Regions from separate parts of the Halomonas sp. AOP7-B1-5 genome, predicted to be linked through region 2. Evidence: predicted binding sites of a transcription regulator. Region 2 holds the regulator's gene; the other holds the start of a gene.

Region 1 (9,323 bases), on a different contig from region 2:
CCTTGGCGGAAGACAGCGTCGTCAGCGTCATGCAGGCGAAAGGTAGCTCGGTCAGCGTTGGTTTTGAAGGGCGCCTTTATCTTATTGAAGGACGCAACCTGGACGCCTTGGGGCTTGAGGCGCTGCCGCGCCCAACCCTGGCTGAAAGTGCTAGTGAAGATGAGATCGAGCAGTTTGTATGGGAACAGCTGCGCACCTGTTTTGATCCGGAAATCCCCGTCAATATCGTGGATCTGGGGCTGGTATATGGCTGTCGTATTGAGCGCCTGATTACCGGCGAGCGGTTAGTAACCATTCGCATGACGCTAACGGCCCCCGGCTGTGGTATGGGGGACGTCATCGCGGCAGATGCACGTAATAAAATTTTAGGGGCGCCGCAAATAAATAAAGTGCACACCGAGATTGTTTTCAGCCCTCCCTGGAGCCGTGACATGATGAGCGACGAGGCTAAGCTTGAGCTCGGCATGTTTTAAACGCCTCTGGGTCGCTAGATGTACAGCATGTTGTTGAGGTGGGCAAAGCGTCTGCTGATGTCGCTAGGAGCATTGTTGCTGCTGGCGGCATTGTTGTTTGTGCTCGGTAATTTATATGTGCTCGGCACTACGGCACGCTATATCGATCGACAGATACCTGAGTGCCGTCCAGCGGATGTAGGCATCGTTTTCGGCACGTCTCACTGGACGCGTAGCGGGTTACGCAACCCTCACTTTCACGCGCGTATGCGCACCTCCGCCACGTTGATTGCCGAGCAGCGTGTATCGCATCTACTGCTATCCGGCGATAATCGTACCCAGGCCTATAACGAGCCGCGTGCCATGTGGCGTGATCTGCATCGGCGGGGGGTGCCTGCTGACCAGCTCACCATGGATTTTGCTGGCTTTAGCACCTATGACACGCTGGCGAGGGCCCGAGATGTTTTTCAGCTTGAACATGCGCTTTTGGTAACTCAAAGCTGGCATTTGCCGAGGGCAATATTTATTGGTCGGGCGTTGGGTATGGATGTAACCGGATGTGTGGCCGAAGAAAGGCCCACCGCGGACGAGTGGCGCTTAAGAGTGCGCGAGTGGGCGGCACGTGTAGCCACGCTTGGAGATATTTACGTGTGGGACAGGCAGCCCTACTTTTTAGGACCCGCCGAGCCCATCGAGCTGCGAAGCGTCGAGCCAGTCATTACGCCGACGCTTTATATATTTGAACCGGAATCAAGCGAATAGATGCTAGCGGTGTGCTTTACGTTTTTGCAGCCCGTAAAGCTCACGAATCAACTTCCGACACCCCTGCATACATTCATCGACGACTGGCTCGATCGGGTCGGGTAGGGGGTGAGTAAAGAGTGTGGATAACGCCTGCATCAGCACACGCTCTTGCTCTAACAGTTCATTGATTAATACTTGGCTATCGTTGCCAACGAAGCTTTTAAGACGGCTCCAGAGCCATAAAAAATCATCGCGTTCAACATCAGCATCGCGCGGCAGCATTTTTAAATGCGCACGTGCCAATTCCTGCAGTTTACGCATCTGCTTTAACCGCGCAGTATAGTGCGGTTTCAGTGCATCACGCAGCGAGGGACGCAAGCGTTCGATATTATCCTGGAAATAATCAATGCTATCGGCCAGCGCTTCCAGCACGCTGTCCATCGCCACTTGGCGATTGTCGAGAAACATGAGCGTCTACCTCCTTCGGTGACGCAGATTGTGGGGGTGGCAGCGTCTATTTGCCACCCCTAATGCGGATTATTTTTGGTTTTTCCTCTTAGCCTTTAGGCTTGGGGGGCGCTTTACGAACCGGAGAGGCATTTTTTTCGATATGTTCGATAATCATGCCCGCAATATCTTTGCCGGTGGCGTTTTCAATGCCCTGCAAACCGGGGGAGGAGTTTACCTCCATGATGACCGGCCCGTGGTTAGAGCGTAAAAGATCCACACCCGCCACACTTAGCCCCATGGCTTTCGCTGCGCGAATCGCGGTAGAGCGCTCTTCAGGCGTAATGCGGATAACGCTTGCGGTACCGCCACGGTGGAGGTTAGAGCGAAACTCACCCTCTGCCGCCTGGCGCTTCATTGAGGCAACCACTTTATCGCCAATCACGAAGCAGCGAATATCCGCACCGCGCGCTTCTTTAATGTATTCCTGCACCATGATATTGGTCTTCATCCCCATAAAGGCCTGAATAACCGACTCGGCCGCCTGATTGGTTTCAGCGAGTACGACGCCGATCCCCTGGGTGCCTTCCAGCAGCTTAATGACCAGCGGCGCGCCTTTGACCATGGTAATCAGATCGGGAATATCATCTGGTGAATGAGCAAAACCGGTGATCGGCAATCCTAGCCCTTTACGTGATAAAAGTTGCAGTGAGCGTAGTTTATCCCGCGAGCGAGTAATCGCTACCGAATCATTGATGACGTAGGTACCCATCATTTCAAATTGACGCAGTACCGCACAGCCGTAAAACGTAACTGACGCGCCAATCCGCGGAATGACTGCATCGAACGGCTCTATTTCCTGGCCTTTATAATGAATCGAAGGGTGATGCGAGGCGATGCTCATATAGCAGCGCAGTGTATCTACTACGCGCGCTGTATGGCCCCGAACTTCCGCGGCCTCAATAAGGCGGCGAGTAGAGTACAAGTTGCGATTACGTGATAGTAGAGCGATGTGCATTCAGGACTCCGGGCCAAATAAAAGACTAATCATTGTTAGGTTAGGGTTCGCCATGTAAAAATGCAGCGCCGGGGGCAACCAGCAGGCGACGCATGGCGCGGCGTCCAAGCAGCATAGGGTGACGCATATTGCTGCGATCTGTCAGAGTGAGCTCAACGAAAAAGTTCAGCTGGCCCATCTGCATTGGCGTGCGTATCACGTAGCGCCATTCGCTATGTCCGTTTGAGCTGGTAATCCGGCGCCGATCATGAAGATGCAGCTTGATACGGTGTTCAGGCGTTGTCGGCCCGCCACTATGGGTAATGAAGCTTACCCATAACTGGCCGTGCTCATCTTCATGGGTCTGAATATCTTCGGCGTGCAGTGCTGAAGTCCGGGCGCCCGTATCTGCTTTACAGCATAGATGAAGGCCCAGTTCAGGCAACGTTACCATCTCGCGGCGGCCAATGACCGCTTTAGCCTGATAGGGTAATTCCTTCACGGCTTACTCCTTGCAATGCATAGATAGTGCTATCCGTCTAACGGTTAGCTGCCTGTGTCATGGCTGCTAAACGACGCTGTATCGCTGAGCCTGCCGGAGCGTCTCGCAGTGCCATCATGACGGGCAGCCGCAAGCGCGGGATAAGCGCAATATCACGAACAACAGCGGCAAAGCTAGTCCGCTCATCTTCAGCCAAACGGTTGAGGAAAAGTGGTAAACGATATGCGTCTTCCAATAAAAGCCAGCCTCGCCCGGCAATAGCTGCGAGTACATCCGGCCCGCAGGCGTGTTTATCATCTAACAGGCTTGAGTACCAGTCGCCAACCGCCGGATGAGAGGTACTGCCTACCGCACGAATGCAGCTACATAAGGTTTCCATGTCGCCATTGTTCGCTGCCTGCTCACCTATCTCGCGCAGCGCCAGTATCATAGATACTGGCAGTGGCTGGTGTTCTAAACAGTAGCAGAGTGAGTGCACAACGCTAGTTGGCAGCGTCGCTAGACGAGAAGCAAGCGCCTCTGCCTGGGTGTCGTCCAGCCTGACCGTATAGTCGGCAATACCTTGAAGCCCTAATGCTTGCCAGTCGATATCCAGTTGACCGCTCAAATAGGCGTCAACCGGCTCAAAATGCTGGCTGGCGGGCAATCCTCGCTCAAGGGTGGCGTAGGCATTAAGCATTGCCTGAAAAGTCACATTTGGCGTGAAAGCGAGCGGATTATCCTTCATTAGATGATCTGCGTCTTTAACGTTTTGCCCCGCTTGAGCAACATTTTTTCCCAGCGTTTCGATCAGCCGGTTTAAAAAACCGTCGCGCTGGGCGGGGGAGAGTAATCCTTGCTCGTCTAGAGGCAATGCTAAAAACCAAATCGCAGGTTCCGGCATATCCCCAAGGCGAAAAACGGCCGCTATTCGCGCCTGGCCTTGCCATGGCTCGGGCCAAGCGGTATGACCCAGCTCAAAGCTTGCCAGCGTATCGCGCGTACAGGCGGAGACACGCCGGCCCATATGATAGAGCGAAACCTCGGCACCGCTGCGTGTAAAAAACTCATCAATGGTCTGAATTGGTTGCATGATGTCCTTCCGCATTTCAAGCTTGCACTCTACCTTGCCCACCGCACAGTGTCAGCCGAAACGGCGGTTAAATCGCTGCTTTCTTTTGGTTGGTGATCAAAAAACAAACAATTTCCTGTAAGCCTTCTGAGAGTAGCGGTTCCGGCACCTTTCCATAGTTTATCCACAGGCTCTTGCAGGTTTTCTGTGAATCGGTGGGTAACTGTTAATTACTGGGTATAAGTAGCAACTCACGTATAGAGTTGGGATAATAAAGGTGAACCGTTACTGATTAATTAAGGTGTTTATGAGCGTCCATCAACAGCTTCAAACCGCGCTTCTCGAGCTTGAAGCCGCCATGAAGGCCGCCAACTTATGGCGTGTCGAAACTCCCCAGGCAAGCGCTTTTGCAAGTCAGGAGCCCTTTTGTATCGATACCATGTCGCTACCCCAGTGGGTGCGCTTTGTGTTTGTCGCCCGGCTTAATGCGCTTATTGATGCCAATGCGCCGTTACCCGCCAAATGCGAAGTGGCCCCTGCGATTGCCGCCTATCTGATCCAGGAAAAAGTGCGCTCCAGTGACCAGTTTCTGGTGGTGCGGGCATTTGAGAAGGTCGATCAGCTAGTCACAGACAACTAGCGGTTAACCCATCGGGCCTGCGCACTGGCTGGCCCGGTAGGAAAAATTCATCCCGGTGTTGGTTCGCCAAGCGCTTTTCCTAGTGCTATCCGTTAAAAGCGATAGCTTAGCCCGCCCATCACGACAACCGGATCAATGTCCACAGAGCCCGCAGCCGTACCGTTAATAGTGGCATCAGTATTGATATCCAGATACCAGGCGGCCGCGTTAAGCGCCCAGTGGTCGTCGATCAGTAGGTCGACACCTACTTGGCCTGCTGCCCCCCAGGAGTTTTCCAAATTAAGTTCACCAATCGCCACGTACTCATCTGAAAAACGCGTGTAATTGATGCCTGCGCCAATATAGGGCTGCACACGGGATTGCGTGCCGCCGAGCGGGTAATACTGCAGTGTCAGGGTCGGGGGAAGATGCTTGGTTGATGCCAGATTATCCCCATTGAGAGCAATATCATGCTCAAACGGGAGGGCGGCGAGAAGCTCAACCCCTAGCTTGTCGTGGAAACGGTAACCAAGGGTAAAAGCGAAATCCGTTTTATCCTGTACATTGACCGCAAAGGCGCCATCGGCAAGTTCTCCGTTGTGGCTTTTGGGGGCCACTTTGGCGACCCCTGCACGGGTAAAAAAGTCGCCTGCACCGTAGGCAAATACTTGGCTGCTGGCGGCCAGGGTGGCCGTGGCCAGCCCCATGGTTAACAGTGCGGGGAAAGATAGATGGCGCATGATGTTGCTCCTTGCTGTTGACGTTACTCGATAAGTGTCTGTCACTTATGAATAAAGGATATCGTCATGGTGTGGCGGCATTATTGACCCAGGGCAATGAGCGCATGAAAAAGGCCACCCGGGGGTGGCCTTCAAAGATCACTTCAGACTCTTTCTATCGTTCGATATGCTGATATTCACCGGCATCGGCAGTCGCGCTGCTCACCACCAGAATGGCAATGAAGGAAGCAATGAAGCCAGGAATGATTTCGTAGATGCCAGGGCCACCCATGAATTCGCCATTCCAGCCCAGCGCGATCCAGACCATCACGGTGACAGCACCGACGATCATGCCTGCGATGGCGCCAGCGCCGTTAGTGCGTGACCACATCAGCGATAAGATAATCAGGGGGCCGAACGCTGCACCAAAGCCTGCCCAGGCGTTACTGACTAAGCCTAACACCTGAGAGTCGGGGTCGGAGGCAATAAAGGCTGCCACCAAACCTACCAGTACCACACTAATCCGGCCCACGGTAACGGTCTGCTTTTCTGATGCCTGCTTGTTCAGGAAGAGACGATAGAAGTCTTCGGTTAGCGATGACGACGCCACCAGCAGCTGGCTGGAAATGGTACTCATGACTGCCGCAAGCAAGGCCGCATACAGGAAGCCGGTAATCAGCGGATGGAACAGCAGCTCTGCCAGGATAATAAAGATCGTTTCCGGATCCTGAATATCCATACCGTTGCGGATAGCGTAAGCCCGACCAAAGATGCCGAGCGAAACCGCACCAATCAGGGAAATCGCCATCCAGCCCATACCAATATTACGTGCAGTAGGCACATCTTTCAGGTGGCGAATGGCCATGAAACGCACGATGATATGCGGCTGGCCAAAATAACCTAAGCCCCAGGTAACGGCAGAAAGCCAGCCGATGAAGGTCAGGCCCTCTGTCCACGACAGCAGCGTGGGATCGACGTCGTTAAGCGTTTGCGATGCTTGAGTGAAACCGCCGCCGCCTTCACCAAAGAGCACAACTGCCGGCATGATGATCAGTGCCAGCATCATGATGCAGCCTTGCACAAAGTCCGTCATGCTCACGGCCAAGAAACCGCCCACTACCGTATAAATAAGCACCACGCCGAGAGTGATGATAATGCCCAGAGCGTAGTCGCTCATGTCGCCAATGTTGATAATCCCCGCAAAGGCGCTTTCGAACAGCTTCCCGCCTGCCACTAGGCCAGACGCTGTGTAAACTGCGAAGAAAATAACGATAACGATGGCCGATACCGTTCTTAGCGACATTGCCCGGGTAGGAAACCGATTGGCCAGAAAGGCTGGAATAGTGATCGCATTACCATAGTGAACGGTTTGCTCACGCAGGCGTGGTGCGACCAATAACCAGTTGAAGAAGGCGCCCACGAATAGGCCAATACCGATCCAGGCCGAGCCCAAGCCAGACACGAACATCGCACCGGGCAACCCCAGCAGCAGCCAGCCGCTCATGTCTGATGCACCCGCTGACAGGGCCGCTACTTTGGGGCTCAAGGTTCGACCGCCCAGCACGTAGTCTTCAGAGGTCGAAGTGGATGTGCGCATGGCATATAGGCCAATGCCGATCATAAGCGCAAAGTAAGCAAAAAGGCTGATCCAAACGCCAATAGCCATGAAATTCTCCCGTTTATCAAGTCGGATAGCACCGACTGGTGAGTGCGCTTACCGAGCAATGCTTGGTAATCGCACGGACTTATTGTTGTTAACCCTGTCTCTTATTCACGTTACGACCTTCGAGCGTTCCTCGAAGGAGTCGTCAAAAAGAGGTTTCGAGCGTTTATGTGTAACGTTCCCTATGCCTAATGTCCCCCTCCTCAAGAGGGGGGACGTAAAGGCCGTTGCGCTATTATTTTCAACCATGAGAGATCCTTTTTGAGGAGTTCAGGTTCGTTATTATGATGAGCTATTTACTCATCGCCTAGCGCCAGTAAAGACGCGTTACCACCTAAAGCGGCGGTGTTATTGGTAACCGTTTTTTCAGTGATAAAGCGCTGCAGGTAATTCGGCCCGCCCGCTTTAGGGCCTGTGCCTGAAAGTCCTTGACCGCCAAAGGGTTGGACGCCCACCACGGCCCCAATGATATTACGATTAATGTATACATTGCCCGCACGAATTTTCTGCGCAATTTCAGCGGCAAAGGACTCATTGCGGCTATGCACCCCAAAAGTCAGGCCGTAGCCACGGCCATTGATGTCGCTGATTGCCCGGTCAAGCTCGCTGGCCTTGTAGCGCACAATGTGCAGCACAGGGCCAAACTGCTCGCGGGTTAACGAATTGATACTGTCGATGGTAAAGGCTACGGGCGCCACGAACGTACCGTTCTGAGTATGCTCGGCAGCCATCGGCGTTTCAGCGACTAAGCGGTTTTCGCCTTTAAGCTTTTGGATATGCTCAAGCAGGCCTTTGCGGGCTTCTTCGTCAATCACCGGGCCAACGTCGGTACCCAAATCGCGCGGATCACCGATGCGCAGCTCGTTCATAGCGCCTTTAAGGATTGTGATGACGCGGTCGGCAACATCGTCTTGCAGGTAAAGAACTCGCAACGCTGAGCAGCGCTGGCCAGCGCTTTGGAACGCAGACTGAATAACATCGACCACGACCTGTTCGGGCAGGGCGGTAGAGTCGACGATCATGGCATTCATGCCGCCGGTTTCAGCGATCAGCGTGGGCAGCGGTGCGTTTTCACGCGCAGCCAAGGCGCGGTTAATGATCTGCGCCGTGTCGGTGCCGCCGGTAAAGACTACGCCAGTGATACGCGGGTCGGAGGTCAGCACGCTGCCCACGGTCGGGCCATCGCCCGGCAGTAGCTGAACCACATCGCGCGGCAGGCCTGCTTCGTAAAGCAGCTCAATCACGCGGTGAGCGACAATCGATGTTTGCTCGGCAGGCTTGGCCAGTACGGTATTGCCCGCAACGGCAGCGGCAACAATCTGACCGCAGAAGATAGCCACCGGGAAATTCCAGGGGCTTATCGCAGCAAACACACCTTTACCGCCCATGATCAGCCGGTTGGATTCGCCGGTTGGTCCCGGCAGTTCAATGGGCTCGCCGAAAGACTCTTCTGCGCGCATGGCGTAGTAGCGGCAGAAATCAACGGCTTCTTTGATTTCGTCCACACCATCCGTTAAGAGCTTGCCGCCTTCGCGTGAGCAAAGGGTCATAAGCTCGGGCATGTTGTCTTCCATCAGGTCGGCTAAGCGACGCAGCACGGCCGCGCGCTCAGCAACCGGCGTGGCTTCCCAGCGCGGGAAGGCATTCCAGGCTGCATCCAGTGCCTCGGTTGCCTGCTCTTTTGTCGTCCACTGAATGCTGCCTACGCTTTGACGACGATCAAACGGGCAGGTCACGCTGTGGGTATTGGCGGCATCGTCTGCCACATCGAACGCCAATAGCGGCTTGGCCAGGTACTGCTTATCCATGAAGGCGGCCATCTTATCCATCAGCGGATAGAAGTGGCTGCGGATATTTAGGTTAACGCCCCGCGAGTTACGCCGCTTGGGTCCGTAAATATCCTTGGGTAACGGAATCCGCGTATTGGTCAATGATTTCTGCTGACGCAAGGTCTCAATCGGGTGCTGGCAAAGCCATTCCACCGGCACTTCTGGATCAACCAGCTGGTGGACGAACGACGAGTTAGCACCGTTTTCCAGCAGGCGGCGCACCAGATAGGGCAGCAGATCTTTATGCGCGCCTACTGGGGCGTAGATGCGACAGTACGTGCCTTTGGGCGCGCGCTCCAG
Region 2 (9,323 bases):
TACCGCACCGAAGGAGAGTGGTGAGATCCCCAGAATCCAGTTATCCGGAGTATTGGCCAACGTGTTGGTGCCTGGGATAAAGAACCAGCCCAGATAGGTGAAGATATACAGCAGCGTACAGATCAGGCCTGCCAGCATACCGGCAATCGCGCCCATGTTGTTCATGCGGGTCGAGAAAATACCCATCATCAACGCCGGGAACAGCGAGGCACCGGCAATACCGAAGGCCAATGCTACCGTTTGAGCCGCAAAACCGGGTGGGTTCAAGCCCAGGTAAGTGGCCAGCAGGATGGCGCCACCCATGGAGATCCGGGCTGCGAGCATTTCTCCTTTTTCGGAAATCTTCGGATTAATCATGGTCTTGATCAAGTCGTGACTGATTGCCGAGGAGATCGCGAGCAGAAGACCAGCCGCCGTTGAAAGGGCCGCAGCAATACCGCCAGCCGCGATTAAACCGATGACCCAGCCTGGCAGGTTAGCGATTTCCGGGTTAGCAAGTACCAGAATATCGTTGTTAACCGTCAGCTCGTTGCCTTCCCAGCCACGATCAGTGTAATCAGTTGCATCGTTATAGAACTGAATGCGACCATCGTTGTTAACATCATTGAAGGTGATTAGCCCAGTATCTTCCCAGGTGCGGAACCACTCCGGACGCTCTTCGTAGAGAATGGGATTTTGTGCGGCTTCGTCATAGTTTTCAACCTGACCAGCCATTTCAGGGTAAACCGTGGTCATCAGGTTAAGGCGTGCCATGGAGCCCACCGCCGGCGCCGTCAGGTAGAGCAGGGCGATAAATACCAGCGCCCAGCCTGCTGACCAGCGTGCATCAGCTACCTTGGGTACGGTGAAGAAGCGGATAATAACGTGAGGAAGGCCTGCGGTACCTACCATCAGTGAAAGCGTGAACAGCACCATATTCAGTTTATTGTCTACATCGGCGGTGTAGTCCTGAAAGCCTAGTGCGCTTACCACGTCATCGAGCTTCTGCAGTAGGGGAATACCCGATTCGGTATGTGTGCTGAACATGCCGAACATGGGGATTGGGTTGCCGGTAAGCTGGAAGGCAATAAACACCGCAGGAATGGTGTAGGCCACGATCAGAACGATGTACTGAGCGACCTGAGTGTAAGTGATCCCTTTCATGCCGCCGAAAACGGCATATAGGAAAACGATCAGCGCGGCGAGCCAGATGCCCCAGGTGTTGCTGACTTCCAAAAAGCGCGAGAAGGCAACGCCCGCACCGGTCATTTGACCGATAACGTAAGTCACTGACGCTACAATTAAGCACACAATGGCGACTAAACGGGCGGTATTGCTGTAGAAGCGGTCGCCAATAAAGTCAGGCACGGTGAACTTGCCAAACTTACGCAGATACGGGGCCAGCAACATGGCTAGAATAACGTAGCCGCCGGTCCAGCCCATCAGGAACGTGGAGTTAGCATAGCCACCGGAGGCCAGAAGACCCGCCATGGAAATAAACGAGGCTGCCGACATCCAGTCAGCGGCTGTCGCCATGCCGTTGGTAATCGGATGAACGCCGCCACCGGCAACGTAGAAGTCCTTCGTGGATCCCGCACGCGCCCAAATCGCGATACCGATATACAGGGCGAAGGAGGCGCCAACGAACAGTAAGTTAATTGCAAACTGGCTCATACTGGCTTACTCCTCAAGACCATATTTTTTATCGAGCTTATTCATTCTCCAGGCATAGAAGAAGATAAGCACAATGAAGGTAAGAATGGAGCCTTGCTGAGCAAACCAGAAGCCCAGGTCTGTCCCCCCGACTGGAATGCCCGCCAACAAAGGACGAAACAGAATTGCACATCCATAAGAAACGAATGCCCAAACAATCAGGCACCCGAAGATTAAGCGGACGTTGGCTTTCCAGTATTCAGCAGCATTAGATTTGTCGTCTGCCATTGTGTTGCTCTCCACTTGTTTTTTAAGGATTGGAAAGTTCACTAGGAATAGCGTTTGGCGCATCAGGGTAATGGCACACCAAAATCACTTGCTTCTTAGTTGTCATTTTTAGTCTGTTGCTGTTTAAGCTAGTTGATCTCTTAGTGCTTGGGTAAGTTTTAATTAGCCATATGCAATTACCCTGAATGACACATGGTTAATACTGGACAATAATCGCTAAAAAATAAATCCCAGACTTTGGTATCACTACTGCTTTTAGGGTGGTTTCCTAGTTTTTAAGTCGATGAAAATCAAAATTTTTATGATGCTTTGGCGGTAAGCTACTCTGTCCTTGAACAATGGTCTAGTGTTTGGCTAAAAGATAATGTTTGCTACTTTGAATAGATGGTTTGATATTGATAGTTGTATGCTTAAAAAAGCACTACTTTAGTCGTTAAAACCAACGTCGAGTCGACGTTGGAATAATAGCTAAAGGTATATAGTGAAAGGATGGCTTTAACCATTAAGTAGCATGTTTTTATAAAGCTGTTTGCTGAGTACGGTATTTATGTTCACCGTCTAATAATAACAAGCGACATACGGGTTTTGAGGTTGCCTGCTGCAATGGCTATCTCAATGCCATCATCGTTGGTGTACTTCTGCCAGCTTGCTGTATGAGCTTTTGTTGTGTGAGGTCAGGCCTGATGGTTGATGTTGAGCTGTCCCAACTGCCGTTTACGCTACTCGATGATGAGGGGCGTGACTTCGTTCGCCGAGGTATGGATCTTGCTTATTTTGATCGTGATGAAATTATTTTAGAAATGGGCGCTACGGGCGAGTACGTATTTCTGGTACATAGAGGTGACGTCGCTGAGATTGACCCCACCTTACCCGCTGCCAGCACCGTTATTGGGCACTACACGGCAGGTGATCTATTCGGCGCCATCAGTATTTTAAATGGAAAAAGCCGCTATCGCTTCCAGGCCGAACATGAATGCTTGTGTTATCTCATGCCCAGCGCTCTGTTTATGCAGCTGTGTCGGCAGTACCCATCCTTTGAGCAGTTCTTTAGGCACTCGCTTGCCCATAAGGCACGCCTATTAACCGAAAAGCGCGCTGACGGAGGCGTGACCATGGCGGGCTTCATGTTAGCCAAGGTCGGTGAGTGTATGCGTGAGCCCCTATTGATGGATGCCTCAACCGATATCGCCGGGGCGGTAAAAAAGCTCAATGACAGCCATGCCGATAGCCTGCTGGTCAAAACTCAAGACAAACTGGGCATGGTTACCAAAACCGACTTGCTCAATGCGCTAGTGCTAAAAGGCTGCACGCAGGCAACGTCATTGGATCAGATCGCCCATTTTTCATTGGTGACGGTGACTCCTGAGCAGTATCTTTTTGAAGCATTGGTGTTAATGACCCGGCATAAAGTTACCCGGGTTGTTGTGATAGAGCAGTCAGTACTCAAGGGCGTGGTTGAAATCACCGATGTCCTGAGCTTTTTCTCCAGCCGAAGCTACGTGGTGAGCCTACAGGTGGAGCAGGCCAACGATTTACAGTCGTTGTCGATGGCAAGCCAACGCACTCCAGAGCTGGTTCGGGCGCTAATGGCGCAAGGTGTCAAGCTGCGTTTTGCGATGGATCTTCTGGCAGCGCTTAATGGTCGGATAATGAGCAAGGCCTGGGAATTTATCATTAATGAGCAGCACTATCACGACAGCTGCCTAATGGTGATGGGCAGTGAAGGGCGCGGGGAGCAGATTCTTAAAACGGATCAGGATAACGGACTGATTTTAGATGACGATGCCCAGTGGCCCGGTGTAGCAGGTGATATGCAGCGCCTTACCGATACCCTGATAACGTTGGGCTACCCGCCTTGCCCCGGCAATATTATGGTATCTAATCCGCAGTGGGTTGCCAGCGTCTCACAATGGAAAAAACGTATCGCCAAATGGGCGCGCGAGCGCGATGGCGATAGCCTGATGAAGCTTGCCATTATGCTGGATGCCCATTCGGTCGCGGGCAATCCACGCTTGCTGGAAAGCGTGCGCGAGACCTTGTTTGAACGCTGTGCGGGAGATGAGATTCTGCTGTCCTACTTTGCTCGGCCGGCGCTGCGCTTTGCAACGCCCTTGACTCTGTTTGGCTCACTTAAAAAGCCTCAGCACGGCATCGATATCAAGAAAGGCGGCATCTTTCCGATTGTACATGGTGTGCGCACCATGGCGCTGGAACGACGTATTAATGTGACCTCGACCCAGGGGCGGCTGGAGGCGCTGGCTGATGATGGCCGCCTTGAACACCGGGTGGCCGATGACCTGGGCGAAGCGCTGGCGCTATTTACCGAGCTGCGTCTCAAGCAGCAGCTTAGTGAGCAGAAGGTTAGCGGTCACTCCAACCGCGTTGTGGTGCAAGAGCTATCATCGCTGGAAAGAGATGTGTTGCGTGAGTCGCTGCATATCGTTAAAGATTTCAAACAGCGCCTCTCCCACCGTTACCACTTAGAGTACTCATGAGCCGCGCTATGCAGGGAATCGACAAATACCTCACGCTGGTGGGGCGCTCGTTGCGGGCGTTATTCAAGCGTGAACGTGAACGTCGCCGCTATGCCAACTCTCCCTACGCCTGGTTATTCCAACCCTATATGGGTGAAGAGCTGGTGGCGTTGGCCTGTCAGGTGACGCCAGGAGAAACCCCCGTTTTAAGCTTTGCCGCTGTGGTATTGAATCAACAACAAATTCATACCAGCAGCGCCTGGGTGGCAACGCTTGCCGACCTGCAGGCCGCTGACAAGACGACGCTGCGTCGTCATCGAAAGCTTTATAATACCGAGACGGCATTATCGCCAAGTACCGATACGCTACGCGCGCTGGCCGAATTTATTGGCAATCGGCCGCTGATTGGCTGGCAGCTGGATCAGCAGTTGGCCGCCCTTAACAGCGCATTTAGAATCCACCTGGGGTTTGGGCTGCCCAATGCTCAGATTGATGTGGCCAAACTGCATCAGCGTCAGCTGCGTCGCCTACATCCGCTGGTCGAGTCACCTAGCCAGTTTTCCGAAGCGCTAGCATGTTGGCAAGTTCCCGCTACCTCGACAAGCGGTTTATTGGGCAAAGCCACCGCCAGCGCTCTGCTGTATATGCGCTTACAGCGTGATATGACGTAATCTGGTCAGCTTCTAGTATGCAGATAACGTGATTTTGCCAGTTGGGCGAAGGGCGGGAGTCTTGTTAGAATAGCCGCTGCTCCTTCTACCATTGGCAGTGCTTATATCATGCAACACCTCGATCATTTTGACCCCGCCACGTCGACCGCTGCGCAGGCGTGCGACCTATCGGGCCAGCCCGAGCCTGACGACGCCAAACAAAAGCGTGAATTCAATAAGTTGCAAAAGCGGCTGCGGCGTGAAGTGGGTAATGCCATCATTGATTACCAAATGATTAATGAGGGTGACCGCGTGATGGTCTGCCTGTCAGGTGGTAAAGACAGCTACACCATGCTGGAAATTCTGCGCAGCCTGCAGCGCAATGCGCCGGTGAATTTTTCGCTGGTGGCGGTCAATATGGATCAAAAACAGCCCGGTTTCCCTGAGCATGTGTTGCCACGCTATCTGGATAAGCTCGGCGTGGAATACCACATATTGGAGCGCGACACGTACTCGGTGGTGAAGGAGAAAACCCCCGAAGGCAAGACGACCTGCGCGCTGTGTTCACGCTTACGGCGCGGATCGCTTTACGGGTTTGCTGAAGAGATTGGGGCGAATAAAATTGCGCTGGGCCATCACCGTGAAGATATTCTGGAAACGTTATTTCTGAATATGTTTTTTGGCGGCACCTTGAAGTCGATGCCGCCCAAACTGCTCTCCGATGACGGTAAAAATATCGTGATTCGTCCGTTGGCCTACTGCAAAGAAGCCGATATTGCGGAGTTTTCCCGACTGATGGCATTTCCCATCATTCCCTGCAACCTGTGTGGTTCGCAGCCCAATATGCAACGTCAGGTCGTCAAGGAAATGCTTGCCGAGTGGGACAAGAAGCACCCCGGCCGCCTGGAAAGCATGTTCAAGGCGGTCACCAACGTTGCCCCTTCACAGCTGGCCGACCGTGAGCTATTTGATTTCCAAGGACTTGAAGCCAAGCAGGAGGCGCTAATGGCTAGCCGCATTCAAACGTTTAATGCGAATTGATCGTTTGATCATCCTCTTCGCTAAGCGTAATCAAGCGCTGCATATCGAGAATATTGACCTCTCGTCCAGAGACGGCCACCACTTTGTGCTGCTGAAAGCGGCTTAAAATACGGCTGACCGTCTCGACGGCCAATCCCAGATAGTTGCCTATGTCGGCTCGCGCCATGGATAGCCGAAAGCTGTAAGGCGAGTAGCCCCGACGTCGAAAGCGTTCCGACAGCGTAAGTAAGAAGCTTGCCAGCCGTTGGTCGGCGGTCTTGCGCGATAAAAGCCGCATCATGCGCCGGTCATCGCGAAGCTCCTTACTCATACTGCGATACAGCTGGCCGCGCAGCTCAGGGAGTTCCTCGGAAAGTGAATCCAGACGATCAAACGGGATCTCGCAAATGGTCGTGGTTTCCAGCGCAATCACGCTGCCGGGATAGTGCTCTTCATCGATGCCGTCCAGGCCTACCAGCTCGCTGGGCAGAAAGAAATTGGTAAGCTGGTCGTTACCGTTACCCTCGCTGGTCACCTGCTTCAAGCTGCCCGAGCGTACCGCGTAGACACTGGTAAAGCGGTCACCTTGGCGAAAAAGCGGCTCGCCTTTTTTAAGCGGAGCCCGGCGCCGGATAATGGCGTCAAACTGCCCCATATCTTCAAGCTCAAGCGCGAGCGGCAGACACAGCGAGCTTAGGCTGCAGGTCTGGCAACGTGCCTCTTGCAGAAGCGCACGTCGTTGGCTTGCAGGTGGTGGCATTGAGTCTCTCCCAGGTTCCGTCTTTTTTGCTCAAAGGGTGTTGGCTACGCGCGCTCAGCCCGCTAGACCATTTTCGAATAGCGCTTGCCTGACTGCTCTGGCAAACAGGCATCAAACGCCATGGCTAATTGACGAATCAGCAAACGACCCATTGGCGTTGCGTTAAGCGTATCACCCTGGCGGATGATTAACCCATCCTGCTCAGCAGGGTGTAGCTGTTCTAACGCAAGTGAAAAATAATCGGCAGCATCAATCTGCCAGCGTTGGCTAATGGCGGCTAAATCCAGGCGCATATCGCACATTAAGCGTTCGATAACGTCGGCCCTTATTAGATCATCCTTACTTAATCTTAGGCCTTTCACGGTCGCTAGTCGACCTTGGTCCAAGGCGTTTTCATAGCTGGCTAAGTCGACTGGGTTTTGCGCGTAGCTATCGCCTATATGTGAAATAGCCGATACCCCGAGCCCAATCAAATCGCATTTAGCATGGCTTGAATAGCCTTGGAAATTACGCTGCAGCGTCCCGTTGGCCTGGGCAAGCGCCAGGCTGTCTTCAGGCTTGGCAAAATGATCCATGCCGATATGCACGTAACCAGCGGCCGTTAGCATCTCGATGGTGGTACGCAAGATCGAAAGCTTTTCATCAGCGCCCGGCAGGTCGTCAACATTAATGCGCCGCTGGGGCTTAAACCTCGTGGGTAGATGCGCGTAGTTAAACACCGATAAGCGCGCCGGACTCAGCTCAATCACTTGCGCTAACGTCTCGGCAAAACTCTTTTCGGTCTGAAAGGGCAGGCCATAGATTAAGTCGAGATTGAGCGAACGAAACCCCAAGCGGTGCGCTTCATCCATCAGCGTTTCGGTAAGTACGCGCGGCTGGTGACGATTGATCGCTTTTTGAACGCGCGGATCCAGATCCTGCACGCCCAGGCTTAGGCGGTTAAAGCCCAATGACTGCAAATGGCGTAGGGTAAAGACATCGGCCTCACGCGGATCGATTTCGATTGCATAATCGCGGTCAGGGGCGTTTGAAAGCCCGAACCGGGCATCCAGGCGGTCGATCAGATCGCCCATCTGTGCCAGCGAAAGAAACGTCGGCGTTCCGCCACCCCAGTGCAGCTGTTTAACGGGTCGTGAAGTATCCAGGTGGCGCGCGGTGAGGACCATTTCACGGTCCAGGCGGGAGAGGTAAGGCTCCGCCAGGGCGGTGTTTTTAGTGGCGATTTTATTGCATGCGCAGTAAAAGCAAATTTTGCGACAGAATGGCACGTGAACGTACAGTGAAAGTGGCCGTCGGCTGGCGTTGCTCTGCTCAAGCGCTTGAATCACGTTATCCGCTGTAAAACCTTCATGAAAAGCCAGCGCGGTTGGATAGGACGTGTATCGAGGGCCGCTTTTATCATAGCGGCGTAGTAACGCTTCATCCCAATGGGCGCTAGGTAATCCGGCAGGTGTAACGGGCAGGGAGGCCGCAGTGGCATGAACGGACATGGAAACGCCTCCGGTAGCTTAGAAATAAAACTCTACCTATAGCCTACCGCCGTTACGGCCAGAAAGTGTTGAGCTACGTCAATGATTGGTGTGCGAGTGGGAATGAGGTTGGGAGTCGGAGTGTGAGGGCACATGGTCGTGACCACCTAGATGAGCATTGAGCGTCCATAGCTGCCATAAGGCAAAGGCAATAATGGTCAGCGCTGCTAGGGTTCGGGTCGCCGGGTGGCGGATAAGGTGGCTAAGTTTGTGAGCCGCTAGCCCAGTGGCCAGTAGCGCGGGCAGGGTGCCCAGACCAAATGCCCCCATCAACAGCGCGCCTTGAAGCGGCTGGGCGATTGCCAGGCTCCACGCCAGCATTGAGTAAACTAATCCACAGGGCAGCCAGCCCCATATAGCGCCTAGGGCAAATGCCTGGGGAAAATGGACTACCGGCATCAAACGCCGCCCAACGGGTTCAAGGTGGCGCCATAGGCGCTTTCCTACGGCTTCGACACGTAAAAGCCCCTTCCACCAGTTGGCGATGTAGAGCGCCATTAAAATCAGCATTAGCGCCGCCAACCCCTGCAGTATCAGGCGGGCTAAGGGAGAAAGCGAAATCAGCGTGCCGAAGGCGGCGACTAAAGTGCCTGCGGCCATATAGCTTGTAATGCGGCCCAGGTTGTAGCTCAACAGCAGGCCGCCCATACGTGCTGGGCGGCGCATGCTGGGCGGTACGGCAAAGGTCAACGCGCTCATGATTCCCCCGCACATGCCAATGCAGTGCGCGCCACCCATCAAACCAAACACAAACGCGGCGATAAGCGGTGGAAAATCAAGCCCGGTCGGGTTCATAACATGCCTTTTGCGGCTGAAAGAGAAAGGCTGCGCGAAAAACATAGCGTATTGGCGACGACGGCGAGAACGCTAATCACAACACCCAAGACGGCTCCCAGCGGAGACAAAAAGCCCAGCGCTGCCAGGGTAAATAATATCAGGCTTATGCCTACGGCCAAGCCGCTGGTGTGGC

Evidence for each region. Region 2 encodes FNR, which switches genes on or off when oxygen is low (the NO sensors DNR and NnrR bind a similar motif). Its sites were predicted from a motif close to TTGATNTANATCAA; they were not measured.
Region 1: a site for FNR is predicted at 5,636-5,649, ahead of ACT3XD_RS07430 (OmpW/AlkL family protein). Genes of this name have one in related genera too.

The regions. Positions count from the first base shown of each region.
Region 1 covers NZ_JBQTDC010000010.1:61,960-71,282, forward strand. Annotated here, with positions in the region: gene sufT (putative Fe-S cluster assembly protein SufT) at 1-473, shown strand, start outside; gene ACT3XD_RS07400 (SanA/YdcF family protein) at 492-1,214, shown strand; gene ACT3XD_RS07405 (hypothetical protein) at 1,218-1,664, opposite strand; gene rimK (30S ribosomal protein S6--L-glutamate ligase) at 1,753-2,661, opposite strand; gene ACT3XD_RS07415 (ATP-dependent zinc protease family protein) at 2,702-3,142, opposite strand; gene ACT3XD_RS07420 (DUF3549 family protein) at 3,180-4,214, opposite strand; gene ACT3XD_RS07425 (YqcC family protein) at 4,501-4,833, shown strand; gene ACT3XD_RS07430 (OmpW/AlkL family protein) at 4,926-5,552, opposite strand; gene putP (sodium/proline symporter PutP) at 5,707-7,197, opposite strand; gene putA (bifunctional proline dehydrogenase/L-glutamate gamma-semialdehyde dehydrogenase PutA) at 7,491-9,323, opposite strand, start outside.
Region 2 covers NZ_JBQTDC010000036.1:10,282-19,604, reverse strand. Annotated here, with positions in the region: gene ACT3XD_RS15605 (sodium:solute symporter family protein) at 1-1,653, opposite strand, end outside; gene ACT3XD_RS15600 (DUF4212 domain-containing protein) at 1,660-1,920, opposite strand; gene ACT3XD_RS15595 (DUF294 nucleotidyltransferase-like domain-containing protein) at 2,604-4,415, shown strand; gene ACT3XD_RS15590 (DNA polymerase III subunit epsilon) at 4,412-5,065, shown strand; gene ttcA (tRNA 2-thiocytidine(32) synthetase TtcA) at 5,174-6,085, shown strand; gene fnr (fumarate/nitrate reduction transcriptional regulator Fnr) at 6,072-6,824, opposite strand; gene hemN (oxygen-independent coproporphyrinogen III oxidase) at 6,887-8,314, opposite strand; gene ACT3XD_RS15570 (sulfite exporter TauE/SafE family protein) at 8,393-9,148, opposite strand; gene ACT3XD_RS15565 (heavy metal translocating P-type ATPase metal-binding domain-containing protein) at 9,145-9,323, opposite strand, start outside.